One region of the Anaerobacillus sp. ABD4_527 genome, then DNA from elsewhere that is predicted to be linked to it. Evidence: riboswitches for the same ligand, from Rfam matches in the RefSeq annotation. Region 1 holds a riboswitch; each other region holds the start of a gene.
What was found. A riboswitch is a leader RNA that binds a small molecule or an ion and turns the genes downstream of it on or off. The one in region 1 is predicted to bind lysine.

Region 1 (6,179 bases):
AAGGCCTCCCCATATAATGACAATTCCAACAATCATCATGAAAATTGCGCTACCACCCATATTAACTTACCTCCTTATACTTTTCCTGTTCTACTTTAGCGTCCCATTTCTTTACGCTGAATAGGATACCAACAAGAAGAGCAAATCCAGCTACGAACCAGCCACTATACAGGATGAAACCATCTGAGTAGCCTTCATAGTTTCCTGTTGGAGTGTCAAATTCTTTAAGAAGGTTCGTTTTAAATAGATCGAACATCATGTAGCCAAGCACGATAGGTGTAATAACACCAAGACATGCTTTCCACCAGTAGTTAAGCGGAATATCTGAGATGCCATTTGCATGATTTTCAAGACCAGGAAGCTGACGTAGGAACCATGCTACAACAACGACTTCTACAAGTCCTACAAACGCGATACCAAACTGATTGATGAAGTAATCCGCTGCATCTAGGAAGAACAATCCACCTTGTGTCGCGAACAAGATTGAGATGAGTGATGCAACACCTCCACCGATCAATACTGCTTTCGTACGAGAAATGCCAAACTTTTCAGAGATACCAGCAACGTACGTTTCTGAAATTGAGATTAGTGAAGATAAACCAGCAAGTACGAGTGATGCAAAGAAAAGGAATCCAAACATACCATTCAGTGCAGGGAATTCATTAATAATTTGAGGGAATACGACGAACGCTAGTCCTACTCCACCGCTTACAACTTCATCGACACCTAGACCTTGTTGAGTAGCCATAAATCCTAATGCGGAGAAAACTCCGATACCTGCTAAAAGCTCGAATGAAGAGTTACCAAACCCTGTAATAAACGCATTGTTCGTAATATCTGATTTCTTCGGAAGATAGCTTGAATACGTAATCATAATAGCAAAAGCAATCGATAAACTGAAGAAGATCTGTCCATACGCTGCTACCCAAACACTACCGGACGTAATGGAGTCAAAATTCGGTGTAAAGAATGCACTTAAACCTTCAGCTGCTCCAGGAAGCGTCACAGCTCTAATTACGATGATTAAGAAAAGTACGATCAACGTAGGGATGAAGATTTTGTTCGCACGTTCGATCCCTTTCTTAACCCCTGCAAGAAGAACGCCTAGCGTAATAATCCAAACTGCCACAAGCGGAATAAATACTCCTGGCACAAGGCTACCTGTTTCACCAGGATTAACCGTCAGCTGCAGATAGTCATTGAATAGGAAACCTTCTGTGTCTGAACCCCAGCTCAAATTGAATGCAAAATAGCTATACGAAATTGCCCAACCTATAATGACCGCATAATACGTAGAAATAACAAACGCAACAATAACGCCCCACCAACCGAGCCATTCGGTCTTTTTATTCATTCTGAAGAACGAAAGCGGAGCTGAACCTCTGAACTTATGGCCAATCGTAAACTCCAAAATAAGAATCGGAATACCCGCTGTTATTAGTGCAAATAAATATGGTATAAAAAATGCCCCTCCACCGTTATCATATGCAACGGCTGGAAACCTCCAGATGTTACCTAGTCCGATTGCAGAACCAACAGCTGCTAAGATAAAGCCAGCTCTTGTTCCCCACTGAGCTCTTTTTTCCACTTGTATTACCCCCTTAGACGTTGTAACCCTTCTCCATGTTCTCCTCCTCCCAGAAAAAGGTTTAGATTTTTATTTAAATTCTGATTATTTTGTTTATAGTATATCTAGTACTATTGGCCATGTCAAAGCAATCTTTCAGTTAATTTGTAAAATCACTTCGAAAATTAGCCAAAAACACCCCTTTTTTGTAGGATGACATAAAAAAAACAGGAGGATGGTCCCCCCTGTTCGATTATTCGTTCACGGCTTCAACCGTACGATTTTCGTATTTTGTTTTTAGTATATAGACAACAACCGCAAAAACTACTGCTGTTGCAAGCAGCCCAGCAATCGAGCTTCCTGTAAATCCAAGTACAAGATAGCCTACGAGCGCGATTCCAGCTACAGTTAGAGCATAAGGAAGCTGCGTCAACACATGATCGATATGATGGCTTCCGGCACCTGTAGAAGAAAGGATCGTTGTATCAGAAATCGGCGAGCAGTGGTCTCCAAACACCGCTCCCGCTAGTACAGCGGCTAGTACAGGTAGCATATAGGTTGGGTCTGTCGCAGCAGCGATTTCTCCTGCTATCGGAAGCATAATACCGAATGTTCCCCATGATGTTCCAGTAGCAAACGCCATTACGCCTGCTAATAAGAATAAGATTGCTGGAAGGAAACCGATCGCTATATGCTGATCGACTAGACCAGCTAGATATTTACCTGTTCCAAGTGTTCCAATAATCTCGATCAACGTCCATGCAAAGAGAAGGATGTAAACTGCAGGAAGCATCGATTTAATCCCTTCAACGACACCTTTTCCAAACGCTGCTCCTCCCATGTTCTTAAAGAAGAAGAACACTAAAGACGTACCTAAACCGATCAAACCACCGTATAATAACGAAGCTGCAACATCCGTATTCTCAAAAATCGTTAACGGCGTTACGGCAGCATCCGTTCCATTTACAGCCTGAATACCTGTGATGATCATAAAGATGACCGTACCTGCGATCAACATAATGATTGGCCAAGCAAGATCTGCTACTTTCCCCTTATCACTTTCAGGTAAGCCAGTTGTTTCTCCTGGTACAGCACCTTTTGAAGGGTCGAGTACTTCTCCTGTTTTTTGTGCACGGTCTTCATGAACTCTCATCGCCTTAAGGTTAATATCGAAATAGCTTACGAAGAAAACCATTCCAAGTGCGAAGATCGCATATAAATTCATAGGAATCATTTTTATGAAAGCTTCTAGAGCTCCAACACCAACGATGCTGTGTGTAGTAAGAATACCACCTATAATTGCAATAATATAAGCTCCCCAACTAGAAATAGGGGAAATGATACACATCGGAGCAGCAGTTGAATCGATGATATAAGAAAGCTTGGCTCTCGAAACTTTGTGCCTGTCTGTAATAGGACGACTAACATTCCCAACCGCTAGAGAATTGAAGTAATCATCAATAAAAATAATAACTCCAAAGACTGCAGTAACGATTTGAGCACCAGTTCGCGTTTTCACACGCTTCATGGCCCACTCACCGAACGCTCGGCTACCACCTGAAATTGAAATAAATGCAGTCATTATGCCTAATAGAAGTAAGAAGAAAATAATATACATGTTCCAGGTATTTAACCCACCGTCAGAAATAAAAATGCCCTTCACAATCGTATAAATTTCTGTAATAGAACCACCAATACTCCAGTCGTTGATCATCAACGCACCAAGGATAATTCCCACCCCTAGTGAAGGCAAAACCTTCCTGGTTGCCACTACCATCAATAATGCGATGAGCGGCGGAATAATCGAATAAATCGTATTTTCCATATTCACCATCCTTTTCAAGTTATGGTTCACTACTTTTGGATAAACAAAAAAACGGGCAATGACAGGATATGGTCCTATCATTGCCCGTTTTGCGGATACAATGTCAAGTGTCCATCCCGATCAGTAGTTCTCCATTATAAGTAAGCCTCATAATGACAGTTCGACATTTATTCAATGTCGCCCCAACAAAAATAATGTGACGATTATTTCTGCTTCGGCAGATCTCCCTTTCGATGCTGATCATGGATGTCATTCTCCCAACACGTACTAATGAGTATCTGCTCCTCTACCTCATCGTATAAGATAAGGAACATTATTTAGTTTAATACAATTCGTTATTATAGCTTAGTTCTATGTGCTATGCAAACACAATTTATTCCATTCCTCCAATATCGATAGCCGGATCAGGCAATCCTGTACCAGATCCATTATTGTAGAAGTTCGGCACATCTCCTTTGATAAACGTTGCGATTACAGGAATATCCGTTGTAACCACGTCCGAATCGGTAGCAAATGGAATAACGATTTTTACATGCACTTCGATATGGACGCGGATATCAACCCAAGTGTTATTGATCCCTACCTGCTGAATGTTATGTTTGATATCAGACTTCACTTCTCCAATCGCTGTAAATCTTACAGGAACTTTTGGCCCGAAGTTCGCGAGTAACGTATTATTAAACGCTTGCCCGATTGGAATGTTATGGATGATTCCTTTACTTAATGGTACATCTTCATCAACTTGAAGCTCGACCCCATTTTCCTCTGCCCAATAGTCGATCGAGTTATCTTCAACGCTCTTCAAAAACTTTTGCACCTTGTCAGTCGATTGAGCAAGTACTTTATTTACAGCGCTTTGGTTAATTTGTACAATATCTACTTGGTTAACCGTTTCTTTTTTGATCAGCTCTTCTGTGCTATCTGCTTCTTCAACGATTTTTTTGTTGATGGCCTGGTTGATCGCGAGCGTTGCGATTCGGTTCGTTTCTGTTCTAGCTATTTCGATAAGAGTAGGCTTAATACCTTTTTCAACGATCCATAGTCCTTGAACTGTCATAAAAATAAATAGAATGAACGAGATAACAAACACATATCGAAAAGGAAGCGGACCTTTTCGAATGAACCTTCTTCGAGTTCGGAACAAGCCAATATCCTCCCTTCTCCTCAACATGTATATGCGAAGAAAGAAAGAAGTATGGACATATTTTCCCTAAAGAAAAACCACAGCCCGCAAGCTGTGGTTTTTCTTATAACATTTTGAGCATCGCATCTCTTCCAATGGTTCCTACTTTGATGCCCCTTGCCTCTGCTTCAAGCGTTACTGACTCAAGTGGTGCTTCTAGCAGCTGTTCGATGGACCTTACACCAACAGCTCTGCCTGCAATTATTTTGCGATCACTTAACTTTTCATTAAGTAACGCAATATCCAGTGCTCCACACATGATGTAGCCATTTTCATTTGTAACAGCAAGAAAATTAGTCTTAGGTAGCTTCATGCTAATCGCTGTAAATGGATGACCATCGATCATGATAGGTGTAACATTGATCACGTATCCTCCGCCTCCTGACTAACAAGTTGTCATTCTATTTATATGAGCGCGGAGGCATGTTTGACAATCAAAGATTAATATCTATTCTCAAGTCTCCATGCAAGAAGATCCCGAAGCATTTCTGGTAAGTAGTACTTCTTTCTAGCGTGCTTCATCTGCGGATAAAATTTTCCGAAGGTGAACATATCCGCTGTAGCCACTGAATATTCTTTTTCAGGAGATAGCTGATTACCATTATGGAGAATTTCTGTTACGTGATGAAGGCCATCATCCATTACGACTGTTTTAACTTCAAGTCCATCAAAAGCCATGATACCCATGACTTCTCCTCGGAAGCCTAATCCTTTAAACGTCAAATGTACGAGTTCGTCAGACATTGCATATGCGATGATCTCACGTAATTCACTTCCTTTTAGGATAACTTTACATGGATTGACTGGATGTGGACATATACGATGTAGGTCTTCTCTCGACACCTTTCCTTCACTTAAACCATCAAGTAGCATACCTGAATTGATCATTCCAATATCAGCATTGCACCATTCTCTAAGAGCAGCAGACAGCTCGTCAGGAAGGACAGAGCGTCTGAACCACTCTGCTTCTAAGGGTTGTTCAAGACGACATACGACCTCGTCTAATAAGTTTTGTGCATTCGTTCCTAATCGATCCAGCTGTTCCTTTGTCGCTTGATCTTCTTTATGATCACGCACAGAAATCGCATAAGCTTCTGCCTCAACTAACTTGCACTGCTCGGTATCATAGTTCAGGACGACTTCACCTACATAATTTCCGTTCTTACCAGCTTGAGTAATTAATGTACCGTTCACATTCATTCCATGTTTTAGAACATGATGGGTATGAGATCCGATGATCACATCGATTCCTTCGATATCCGTTGCGATCTGCTCGTCGTTTCCGAGTCCCATGTGTGACATCAACACAACTACATCTGCTTTCGAACGCACTTCATCAACGACCTGTTGAAGCATTTCCCATGGAGATTGTATCGACCAGCCAAGAAGACTATAGAACTGCTCATATGGAATCGTTATCCCTATGAGTCCAACCTTAACGCCATCTTTCTCATTGATCGCGTACGGAACTGCCCAGGCAGGTCTCGCTCCATCAGAGTGGAATAAGTTCGAAACGATGACTTGAAAATTGGCATCAGTGTATAGCTCATCCAATTCTTGTTTTGAAAATGTGATTCCCTCGTTATTTCCAATCGTTGCATAAT
Region 2 (6,179 bases), 810 kb from region 1:
TCATGTTTGATGACAGTGGCTACCAAGGTGAAGGGTACGGTGAACTTGCGATGCAGTACGTTGCTTCTGATCCAAACATAGAGGTTTTAGGAGCGATCGCTGTGGCATCGAGAACCCACTTTTCTGAATGGACAAAAGTGAATGTTTCCATCGACCGGTTTGGAGAGCTTACCGAATTTGGTGTGGATAAAAATGGACTCCCTGATATGGAAATCGGAAGAATAGATGGAGACACGGTATCGATCCTTGATAAATTGGACCTTCCAATCGTTGTGGGAGTCGGTGATATTGGTAAGATGTCAGGTTATGATGATCCGTCAAAAGGGTCACCGATTACAAGGAAAGCGGTTCAAATTCTTCTAGAAAGGAGTGGGATAGATGAGTTCAAAAACGAAGGATAAACAAAAAATCTTTAAAAAGATAAAAGAAAACGAAAAGTTCATGGAAAAGTCGATTGGTATTGGGAAGAGTTTTGACGTAGGCGTTAGGAAAATAAAAATATTAAACAAAGATGTGTACTTTTACTACTGTACAGGACTTTGTGATACATCCATCATAGTAGAAATCATGCGTGAATTGATGTATACAGACGAACATCACCGTCTGACTGCGCAGTTTGAAAAAGTGATTCACAATCACTTGCCACATCAGCAAGTGTCTACAGTAGATAACTTTGATGAAGTGGTAGATCAAGTTCTTTCAGGGTTAATCGCTGTTTTTATGGACGGCGAAGAACAGGCGTATATCATCGACGTTCGTAAGTATCCAGGTAGAACACCGCAAGAGCCCGACACAGAAAAGGTCATCCGCGGTTCGAGAGATGGGTACACAGAGAATATCATTGAAAATACCGCGTTAACACGTCGGAGAATACGTGATGGAAAACTTAGGAATGTGATCATGCAAGTTGGAGAACGATCTAAAACAGATATTTGCATAACTTATTTAGAGGATGTGGCAAATCCTAACCTAGTCGAAATCGTAACGAAAAAGTTAAAAGAAATCAATATCGATGGTTTACCGATGGCTGATAAAGCCATAGAAGAATTTTTGGTGCATCAAGCAGGCAATCCATTCCCTCTAGTGAGGTATACGGAAAGACCCGACGTTGCTGCGTCTCATTTATTGGAAGGTCATGTGCTGATCATCGTAGATACTTCACCGAGTGTTATCATCACGCCCACGACATTTTTCCATCACGTTCAGCACGCGGAGGAATATCGAGAAGCACCTTTAGCTGGTGCATTTCTTAGATGGGTTCGATTTGGTGGTATGCTTGCTGCATTGCTCCTTTTGCCACTATGGCTGCTGTTCGTATATGAACCGGAACTACTTCCAAAAACGATCGATTTTATCGGACCGAATGAAAAAACCAATGTTCCTATATTTGTTCAAATCGTTCTAGCCGAACTTGGTATAGAGACTTTGAGGATGGCCGCCATCCATACCCCTACGCCACTTTCAACAGCTATGGGCTTGATTGCAGCGGTTCTAATCGGGCAAATCGCCATCGACGTTGGTCTATTCGTGCCAGAGGTTATCCTTTATGTTTCGATCGCGGCAATCGGTTCTTATGCGACGCCAAGCTATGAACTTGCAATCGCGAACAAATTGATTCGGCTCTTATTATTGTTTCTCGTCTATTTCTTCCGAGTCCCAGGCTACATGATCGGCGTTACTTTGACGATATTGTTTTTAATAAGTTTACGCCCGCTCAATACACCGTATTTGTGGCCGTTCGTCCCGTTTAACGCAAAAGCGTTCTTACAGATTCTAATTAGAGTTTCCGTGCCATTAACGAAGCTAAGACCAAGTATCACGCAGCCTCAAAATAAAAAGAAGCAAGAGGACGAACCACTTGCTGAATCTTAAAAAGTGTGATAATTTAATTTTTAATAGAATAGACCTCATTGAATGTAATGGGGATAGAGGCGCAATGAGAATGAGTACGATATCTGAGCATATAATGGGTTGCGATGAAGGTATCTGAAAGGTCAAATTGCCGAAGTGGAGAAAGGTCCATCCTTCTTCTGCTGGGCTGTAGTTGAATAAGCTGCAGACTGTCACTGTTATCTATATTGCAGTGGTGAGCTAATCCAACTCGTGGGGATACGGAGCAAAACAGCCAATGTATCTATAAGTTGGCTGTTTGTTTTTTTATGTAGTGGGAGCTCGCTTACTGAATAAAGCGAGAGGGGAGAATATCGTGCACTTATTTGGTACAGCAGAAATTTCAGAAAACGGTCACTATACAATCGGAGGTGTCGATACATTTCAGCTAGCGAAAACGTACGGCACGGCATTGTACGTCTACGATGTGGCACTGATTCGAGAGAAAGCAAGAGCATTTAAAGAGGCTTTTGAGAAAAAGCAATTAAACTATCAGGTTGCGTATGCGAGTAAAGCATTCTCTTGTATAGCGATGATTCAACTTGCAGAAGAAGAAGGGTTGAGTCTTGATGTTGTCTCTGGAGGAGAATTATATACGGCTTTACAAGCAGGATTTCCAGTAGACCGGATTCACTTTCATGGTAACAATAAAAGCGAAAGAGAAATTAGGATGGCTCTGAAAGCTGGGATTGGTTGTTTTGTAGTCGATAACTTTTATGAGCTTTCGTTACTCGAACAGTTAGCAGCAGAAGAAGAAGTTTCAACGAACGTGCTCTTAAGAATAACGCCTGGAATCGAAGCGCACACACATGACTATATTCTAACGGGTCAAGAAGATTCAAAGTTTGGATTCGATTTACAGAGTGGTCAAGTAGAGCAAGCGATCGATACAGCGTTAAAAATGAGTAACATTCACCTGCTTGGTCTTCATTGCCATATCGGATCACAAATTTTTGAAACGACCGGATTTGTGATGGCGATCGACAAGATCTATAGTTACCTCCATCGCTGGAATGAAACGTTTGGGTATGAGCCTCAGGTGCTGAATTTAGGTGGCGGGTTTGGTATTCGATACAACCACGAAGATCAACCGATTTCTCCACAGAACTACATCGATGCCATGACGGATGCTGTAAAAAAGCAAATTGAGCATAGCAACATGTCGATGCCAGAAATCTGGATAGAACCTGGTCGCTCTCTTGTCGGTGAAGCTGGGTCTACATTGTACACCGTTGGCTCTCATAAAAATGTTCCTGAACTTAGGAATTACCTTGCTGTTGATGGGGGAATGAGTGACAATCTTCGTCCTGCTTTATATAACGCAAAGTATGAGGCATCGATCGTAAATCGAATGAATGAACCGAAAGATCACCTGTATTCGATCGCAGGAAAGTGCTGCGAATCGGGTGATATGTTGATTTGGGACTGTCAGCTTCAGCGAGCGATTGCTGGGGATGTGATGGTTGTCTTTTCAACCGGAGCATATGGGTATTCGATGGCGAATAATTACAATCGACTACCAAAGCCAGCTGTTGTTTTTGTTGAAGACGGGGAAGCTAGCCTTGTAGTTGAAAGAGAATCATATGAAGATTTGATTCAATATGACAGACCGTTAAAAAAAATGGTTATATCAAAATAGTTTCTTAAAGTTAATTAATATGGTAAATGAATCTCTTATGCTATAATGAAAGAGCTTTTAAGCAAATTGTTTACGCAGGAGGATATTTTTAATGAAAAAAGGTTCAATCGCATTTGAAAATGGCGAAGTAATTCAAATTGAATTCTTCCCAGAAGAAGCGCCAAACACTGTGGCTAACTTTGAAAAACTAGCAAATGAAGGCTTTTATAACGGTGTTAACTTCCATCGTGTCATTCCTGGATTCGTTGCACAAGGTGGAGACCCAACAGGAACTGGAATGGGCGGCCCTGGCTATACAATCGATTGTGAAACAGAAGGTAATCCTCATAAACATGTAGCGGGATCCCTTTCTATGGCTCATGCTGGTAAAAACACAGGTGGAAGTCAGTTCTTCTTAGTACATGAACCACAGCCTCACCTTGATGGTGTTCATACTGTATTCGGTCAAGTAACAGAAGGCATGGATACTGTTCTACGCATCAAACAAGGCGATGTGATGAAAGAAGTTAAAGTCTGGGAAGAGTAAGTTTCTAGACTTACAATTAAATAAAACTTTCCTTCGGGGTAGGGTGAGATTCCCAACCGGCGGTAATGCTTGATCACTCTATCGAGTAATCAACTAAGTCCGTGACCCGTTTGCGTCTTGTAAACGGTGGATCTGGTGAAAGACCAGGACCGACAGTATAGTCTGGATGGGAGAAGGAGTAAAAGTTTGCCGATCCTTTTGAAAAAGTACGTTCAAAAGGCTTATTTGGTATACTCTTTTTAAAGCCTCCCTATCTAATAGGGAGGCTTTTTTTATCTCTTAACCCCAATTGATTCGTTAGGAGATGATACATGTGAATAACAATGATTATATGAAGATGGCGATTGAACTCGCGAGAAATACAGTGGGTCAAACAGCCCCAAATCCAGCTGTTGGCGCTGTGATCGTCAGTGAAGGAAGAATAGTTGGAATGGGAGCCCATTTAAAAGCTGGTGAGCCACATGCTGAGGTTTACGCACTTAGAATGGCAGGCGACAAAGCTAAGGGAGCAACTGCTTATGTGACGTTAGAACCTTGTAGTCACCATGGGAAAACTCCCCCGTGTGCGAATGCATTAATAGATGCTGGTATCACAGAGGTGCATGTAGCGATGCAAGACCCAAATCCTCTCGTAGGAGGAAGAGGGATTGAGCGGTTGAAGGAAGCTGGTATATCCGTTTATGTTGGCTTACTTGAAGAGGAAGCTTACTCTCTAAATGACGTGTTCTTTCATTACATAAAGACGAACCGTCCTTATGTGACACTAAAATCAGCAGTTTCATTAGATGGTAAAGTAGCAACTAAAACAGGAGATAGCAAATGGATTACTGGAAGCGAAGCGAGGCAAGATGTTCATGCAGAACGTCACCAACACGATGCGATACTCGTAGGTGTTGGAACCGTTGAGAAGGATGATCCCTCGCTTACAACAAGGTATGGTGAAGGCATAAGTCCTATAAGGATAATTCTCGATCGGACATTAAGACTTCCTCCTGATGCTGTTGTTTTGCAAGATGACACTGTAGAAACTTGGATTATTACGACTGAAAAGGCTAAGACAGAAACAAAAAGAATGTTCTCCTCGCATGTAACTGTCCTTGCAGTGGAAGGTGATTCCATTTCAATTGATGATGTATTGCTTATGCTAGGTGATCGAGGGGTCACCTCTGTTTTTGTAGAAGGTGGACCAACGATCAACGGTAGTTTTCTAGAGGCAGGAGCTTTTCAAAAGGTTATCACTTACGTAGCTCCTAAGTTAATCGGAGGTACAGATGCTCCTACCTCCTTCGAAGGAATGGGATTTGCAGCTATGCAAGAAACAGTCGAACTCTCCATTGAGAGCGTCGAGCAAATTGGGGACGACATCAAGATCGTATCAAAACGAAAAGAGGTGGAGTAATGTTCACTGGCATCGTTGAAGAAATCGGGAAAATACAAAGTGTCAACCAATCCGGAGAGTCGATCGTAATGGACATACGCGCTTCAAAAGTTCTCGAAGATGTTCATTTGGGTGATAGCATTTCGATAAATGGGGTATGTTTAACGGTTACAACTTTTACGAATTCCTTCTTTTCGGTAGATGTTATGCCTGAAACGTTCCGAGCAACCGGCTTAAATGAGCTTCGTCCAAATGACAATGTGAACTTAGAGCGTGCAATGGCCGCAAACGGAAGATTTGGTGGCCACTTTGTTTCGGGTCACGTAGATGGTAAAGGAGAAATCTCAAAGATTGAACAAGTAGATAACGCGTTGTACTTCGATATTAAACTATCTGCCGATCTCATGGACTATTTTGTTGAGAAGGGTTCAGTCTCTGTTGATGGGACGAGCTTGACTGTGTTTAAACTAACGGAAGATACATTAACCATCTCCCTTATACCTCATACGGTAGATGCTACAGTGCTAGGCAGTAAGCGTGTTGGTGACACGGTTAACATCGAATGCGATATGCTTGGGAAATATATACTCAAGTACTTAAAGAAAGGTAACAATTCAAACGAGCAAAGTACGCTTAATCATGATTTTTTTGAAGATCACGGTTTTAAGTAGACGTGAGAGGGAGGGGTTAGTATGTTTCATACGATAGAAGAAGCCATCTATGATTTAATGCAGGGTAAAATCGTA
Region 3 (6,179 bases), 400 kb from region 1:
TCAACTGTGTTCTCAAGACCATTGATATATTCCACTGCATTTGGTCCAGCTACCATTCCTCCGTAAATAGAAGAAAGCAACGAGTTAGCACCAAGACGGTTTCCGCCATGCTGTGAATAATCACACTCTCCAGCAGCAAACAGACCTGGGATATTCGTTTGTTGATTGAAATCTACCCATAGGCCACCCATTGAATAGTGAACTGCAGGGAATATTTTCATAGGGACTTTTCTAGGGTCATCCCCCATGAACTTTTCATAGATCTCGATAATTCCACCGAGCTTAATATCAAGCTCTTTCGAGTCTTTATGTGAGAGATCTAGATATACCATGTTCTCCCCGTTGATTCCTAGTTTCTGACGTACACATACGTCAAAAATCTCCCTTGTTGCAATGTCTCGAGGTACGAGGTTTCCGTATGCAGGATACTTCTCTTCAAGGAAGTACCATGGTTTACCATCTTTGTATGTCCATACTCGTCCACCCTCACCACGAGCAGACTCACTCATAAGACGGAGTTTGTCATCTCCTGGGATCGCTGTTGGATGGATTTGAATGAATTCACCATTCGAGTAGATCGCACCCTGCTGGTAAAGAGCTCCAGCAGCAGAACCAGTATTGATGACAGAGTTTGTACTCTTACCAAAAATGATTCCCGGACCACCAGTAGCCATGATAACTGCATCAGCTTTAAAGCTTCTAATCTCGGAAGTCGTTAGGTTTTCACCAACCATTCCGCGACACACACCGCTGTCATCGATAATAGCAGATAAGAATTCCCAGCCTTCGTATTTATTAACAAGGCCGGCTACTTCATGGCGACGAACCTGCTCATCAAGCGCATAAAGTAGTTGTTGACCTGTCGTTGCACCCGCAAAAGCAGTACGGTGATGCTGCGTACCACCAAAGCGACGAAAGTCAAGAAGTCCTTCAGGTGTTCTGTTGAACATAACGCCCATGCGGTCCATCAAGTGGATGATTCCAGGCGCTGCATCACACATCGCCTTAACAGGAGGTTGGTTCGCTAGGAAATCTCCTCCGTAGACAGTATCATCGAAATGTTCCCAAGGAGAGTCTCCCTCTCCTTTTGTATTAACAGCTCCGTTAATTCCACCCTGTGCACAAACAGAGTGAGAACGTTTAACCGGAACGATTGAAATGAGATCGACACTAACTCCAGCTTCAGCGGCTTTAATAGTAGCCATTAAACCGGCTAATCCGCCTCCGACTACAATAATTTTACCATTACTCATAAGAACGGTTCCCCCTTAAATGCTAGCTCTTACTGAAGGATATGTACCCTTTCAGTATGGTGGTGAAGACAGTTCGTTTGTTGCTTAAACAAATGCGAAAATCGCGCGTATACCAACGACTGAAAGAGCAAGAAAGATAGCCATTGTTACATATGTCATTGCACGCTGAGATTTCGGTGTTACTGTAAAGCCCCAGCTTACGAAGAAGGACCATAGACCATTCGCAAAGTGGAATACCGTTCCAATTACTCCAACGATGTAGAAGATCAACATCCAAGGATTAGCTAGTATGTCCACCATCATCTGATAGTTAACTTCTGCACCCATCGCAGCCTGAATTCTAGTTTGCCATACATGCCAGGTTACGAAAATTAAAACAATTATTCCTGAGATCCGCTGCATATAAAACATCCAATTTCGTAGATAGCCATATCTACTTACATTATTCTTGGATTGAAATGCGATATAAACACCATAAATCGCATGGAATAATAGCGGTAAGAAAATAACAAAGATTTCAAGGAAATACCTGAAAGGTAAAGATTCCATGAAATGAGCAGCTTCGTTAAATGCCTCTGGACCTCTCGTTGCGAAGTGGTTTACTGTTAGATGCTGCGTAACATAGAGTCCCAGTGGAATTACTCCTAGAAGCGAATGCAATTTTCGGCTGACAAAGTCTCGACTTGCGGCCATGTTTTGTGTGTCCCCCTTTTAAGTTGTTAAGCTACCATCTGCCACTGCATATTCTACTATAAAAGCCTTTGCATGCACAGAAATCATCGCTTTCTGTCGATTTATATGTGACATATTCATTGTACTCCCATCATTTAGGAGCGTCAAGAAAACGCGTACATTTTGAGTTTTCTAAATTCCTAGATGAAATTTGCTAGGATATTATTCCTCTCTTTTCCTGTATGTATGGAGGAATCGCTTCCAAACCGTTATAATGATATGAGACGAATTGGAGGAGTTTATGTTTAAAAAGCGCACGAATACCATCGATTATAGTCATGAAGTAACCACAACAGCTTTTGGATATGAGCTTTTTAGAGAAGTTCTTCTTCCTGAGCTATTAGGGACTGAACAAGCGAACATCCTTTATTGGACTGGTAAAGATATCGCAAGGAAATTCCCTCTATCTACAAGAGAAGAAATCGAGCAATTTTTTAAAGATGCAGGATGGGGTGCTCTAACCATCGCACAAGAAAAAAAGAATGAGGTCTCTTACTTACTTCAGTCACCATTAATAGAAGAAAGAAAAAAAACTAGTCGAAATGATTGTTATCAGTTAGAAGCTGGTTTTCTTGCTGAACAATTTCAATACATGCTGCAGTGCATAACGGAAGCTTATGAAACGAGTAAGAAAAACGAAATCCAAATCACAATCAAATGGGATCCAAAAGATAAAATCGAATCATGATTGCAAAAAGGGAGGCCAAGGTGGCCTCCTTATTTTTTTATAACTGCTTAACAGGTGTTCTTTCATCCAATTGGAATTGATCGTGTAATGTCTCGATCGCATAGATCATCTTATCCTCAGGTACGATTGTAGATACCTTAATTTCAGAGGTGCTTACCATTTTGATCTCAACATCATGTTCAGCAAGAACTTCAAACATCTGTGCAGCTACACCAGGATTTGAAATCATACCTGAACCAACGATAGAAACTTTCGACAGTCCAGACTCATAGAAAATGTTTTCATATGGTAGTTTGACTTCAAGGCGACGCAAAACATCTAACGTTAAATCAAGTGAAGCTGTTTCGATCGAGAACGATATACTAGTCGTATTTTTCTCGCTTGTACTCTGAATGATGATATCTACATTAATACCATTTGATGCAAGTGATGAAAACAACGATGGAAGTGTCGTGATCTCATTCGGAAGACCAGATATCGTTATTTTTGTCACATTGCTTTCAAACGCAAGCCCTCTCACTACCAAATTTTGTTCCATGGATGCGACCTCCTCAATTATGGTTCCTACTTCGTTTGTAAAACTTGAGCGTACCTCAAGTGGAATATTGTAATTTTTTGCGAACTCTACCGCTCTAGGATGAAGAACCCCTGCACCAAGGTTTGCCAATTCGAGCATTTCGTCATATGAAATCGTTGACAGTTTGCGTGCGCCTTTAACGTATCTTGGGTCTGTTGTGTAAACCCCATCTACATCTGTGTAGATTTCACATCGCTCTGCTTTCAGTGCAGCTCCGATTGCAACAGCAGTGGTGTCGGATCCACCTCTCCCCAATGTCGCGATGTCATCTGTGTCAGAAAGACCCTGGAAGCCAGCAACGATGACAATCTTTCCTTCTGCAAGATGCTGATTCATCCTTTTGGCATCAATATCCAAAATCCTCGCGTTTCCATGGACAGATTCTGTTTTAAGTCCTGCTTGCCACCCTGTAAGTGAAACGGCTTCGTAACCCTTCTCATGAAGCGCCATTGCAAGAAGAGCGGTTGTTACTTGCTCTCCAGTTGTAAGCAGCATATCTAGTTCTCTTTTGGAGGGATTGTTTGTGATGCTTTTTGATAATCCCACTAGTTCATCTGTGGTTTTCCCCATAGCAGAAACAACTGCTACAACTTCATCCCCTGCATCAACTGCTTCAGCAAGCCTCAATGCGACGTTCTTTACTTTCTCAACATCTCCAACAGATGTTCCACCAAATTTCATTACTCGAAGTCCCACTCTCTCCATCCTTTCCACTCTATAACTGTATTTCTCACTCACAATTAGTTTCTTGAATAAGTAATTTAGGCTCTCTCTATATACAAAAAAACAACAATGAGAAAAACCTCACTGTTGTTTTCGTAATTCAAGAAAACGTCCCTGTGTGAGATAGTTCTCCATTCAACCCCCGGGAAGGAATTGAATGACAGCTCTGCACTTCTTCAATGCAGGTCCAGCTAAAGGTGAATAAGCACCTATTCGCTTCGGCAAATTCCCCTTTCAACTCACGTCAACAAGTCTTATCACTCTCAGTTGAGTTTACTGATGGTTTTTGCGCCTCTACCATCACTTCAATTTATCGAAGTGTGGAACTATTAAATTTTCACTATTATAACGAACTATGAGATACGCCGCAATACAATTTCACAATTAATTTTCTTTTTGCTTGAAACGAGCCATCAATTCTTCAGCAACATTCTTCGGTAAACCAGCTTCTTGTAGACCATCTACGCCAGCTTCCTTCATTTTCTTGATCGATCCAAAATAATTTAAGAGTTTCTTTTTACGCTTCTGTCCGATACCGGGGACTTCATCTAAACTAGATTTCAGCATCGATTTTCCACGGAGCTGACGATGGAACGATATCGCAAAACGATGGACTTCATCCTGAATTCTCTGTAGTAAATAGAACTCCTGACTATTTCTAGGAAGGTAAACATCCTCTGGAGGGTCTCCGATCAATAAGTGGGATGTTCGGTGCTTCTCATCTTTGGTTAACGAACAAACCGGAATATCTAGACCAAGCTCATTTTCTAAAACGTCTTTAGATGCTTGAATCTGAGCGATGCCGCCATCGATAATAATTAAATCTGGGAGTGGCCCGTTTTCTTTAAGTAACCTTGTGTATCTTCTCCTAACGACCTCTTTCATCGAGCCAACATCGTTTGGACCTTCTACTGTTTTTATCTTGTATTTTCGATATTCGTTCTTCTTCGGTTTACCATCTAAAAACACAACCATCGCTGAAACAGGGTTTGTTCCTTGAATATTCGAATTATCGAAGGCCTCTATTCGAAGAGGTGCTTCTATTCCTAATTGTTCACCAAGATTCTCAACCGCATTGATTGTCCTCTTCTCATCTCGCTCAATCAGAGAAAACTTTTCATTGAGTGCGATATTAGCATTTTTTATCGTCAATTCAACTAGCTCTTTCTTCTTCCCTCTTTTCGGCTGATGAACCGGAATATGAAGAAGATCTTCTGCTAATTGAGCATCGATTGTATTAGGTAAAAGGATCTCCTTAGGCTTAGGGTGATTCTTCTGTAGATAGAACTGACCAAGGTATGTTAAAAAGTCCTCCTCAGGTTCATTATAGAACGGAAAGAGCGATACATCTCGTTCTATGAGTTTGCCCTGACGTACAAAAAAGACTTGAACACACATCCAGCCTTTATCAAAACTATACCCAAAGATATCACGATCGAGGCCATCGTTCGTTTGAATCGTTTGAGCTTCCATCACTTTCTCAATATGGTACATGAGATCACGGTATTCCTTTGCACGCTCAAAATCCAAGTTTTCAGAAGCGCTCACCATCTTACGTTCTAAATCTTGTTTGACCTCCTGGTGACCACCATTTAAAAACTTCGTGATTCCGTCGATCATTTCTTTGTTCTGCTCTTTCGTAACTTCTTTTACACAAGGCGCAAGACATTGGCCGATATGGTAATACAAACAGACTCGATCTGGCATCTTCCGGCACTTTCTTAGCGGATAGATGCGATCGAGCAATTTCTTTGTAGCACTTGCAGCATAAGCATTCGGATATGGACCAAAGTACTTACCTTTGTCTTTCTTTATTTTCCTTGTCGTGATGAGTCGAGGTTGTTCCTCAGCCGTAATCTTAATATATGGATAGCTTTTATCATCTTTCAGCATCACATTATATTTCGGATCATGTTTCTTTATTAAATTTAGTTCAAGGATAAGTGCTTCTAAATCAGTTGAAGTAACGATATATTCGAAGTCGCGAATCTCTCCAACTAGCCGCTGCGTCTTACCATCATGTGCTCCTGAAAAATAGGAACGCACTCTGTTCTTAAGCACCTTCGCCTTTCCAACATAAATAATCGTTCCTTGACGATCTTTCATCAAATAACAGCCAGGCTGATCGGGTAAAACAGCTAGCTTATTTTTCAAAAATTGTTCCACGCTATCTCACCTCTCTACCCATTCAAGGCGCATCTATGTT

Region 2: it holds a riboswitch for lysine, as region 1 does, so the genes downstream of both, lysA (diaminopimelate decarboxylase) here and ACXAHI_RS08860 (Na+/H+ antiporter NhaC family protein) in region 1, are expected to answer to the same signal.
Region 3: it holds a riboswitch for lysine, as region 1 does, so the genes downstream of both, ACXAHI_RS06880 (aspartate kinase) here and ACXAHI_RS08860 (Na+/H+ antiporter NhaC family protein) in region 1, are expected to answer to the same signal.

Annotation. Positions count from the first base shown of each region.
Region 1 is NZ_JBSWXZ010000001.1:1,696,477-1,702,655, forward strand. Features, by position in the region: gene ACXAHI_RS08850 (methionine/alanine import family NSS transporter small subunit) at 1-60, opposite strand, end outside; gene ACXAHI_RS08855 (sodium-dependent transporter) at 62-1,588, opposite strand; gene ACXAHI_RS08860 (Na+/H+ antiporter NhaC family protein) at 1,821-3,392, opposite strand; lysine riboswitch at 3,509-3,689, opposite strand; gene yunB (sporulation protein YunB) at 3,766-4,536, opposite strand; gene ACXAHI_RS08870 (YunC family protein) at 4,640-4,942, opposite strand; gene ACXAHI_RS08875 (bifunctional metallophosphatase/5'-nucleotidase) at 5,017-6,179, opposite strand, start outside.
Region 2 is NZ_JBSWXZ010000001.1:887,316-893,494, reverse strand. Features, by position in the region: gene spoVAEA (stage V sporulation protein SpoVABEA) at 1-401, shown strand, start outside; gene ACXAHI_RS04705 (spore germination protein) at 379-1,872, shown strand; lysine riboswitch at 1,919-2,102, shown strand; gene lysA (diaminopimelate decarboxylase) at 2,207-3,529, shown strand; gene ACXAHI_RS04695 (peptidylprolyl isomerase) at 3,621-4,055, shown strand; FMN riboswitch at 4,081-4,237, shown strand; gene ribD (bifunctional diaminohydroxyphosphoribosylaminopyrimidine deaminase/5-amino-6-(5-phosphoribosylamino)uracil reductase RibD) at 4,387-5,454, shown strand; gene ribE (riboflavin synthase) at 5,454-6,104, shown strand; gene ACXAHI_RS04680 (bifunctional 3,4-dihydroxy-2-butanone-4-phosphate synthase/GTP cyclohydrolase II) at 6,126-6,179, shown strand, end outside.
Region 3 is NZ_JBSWXZ010000001.1:1,293,915-1,300,093, forward strand. Features, by position in the region: gene sdhA (succinate dehydrogenase flavoprotein subunit) at 1-1,253, opposite strand, end outside; gene ACXAHI_RS06870 (succinate dehydrogenase cytochrome b558 subunit) at 1,338-1,946, opposite strand; gene ACXAHI_RS06875 (YslB family protein) at 2,227-2,673, shown strand; gene ACXAHI_RS06880 (aspartate kinase) at 2,711-3,946, opposite strand; lysine riboswitch at 4,090-4,278, opposite strand; gene uvrC (excinuclease ABC subunit UvrC) at 4,358-6,079, opposite strand.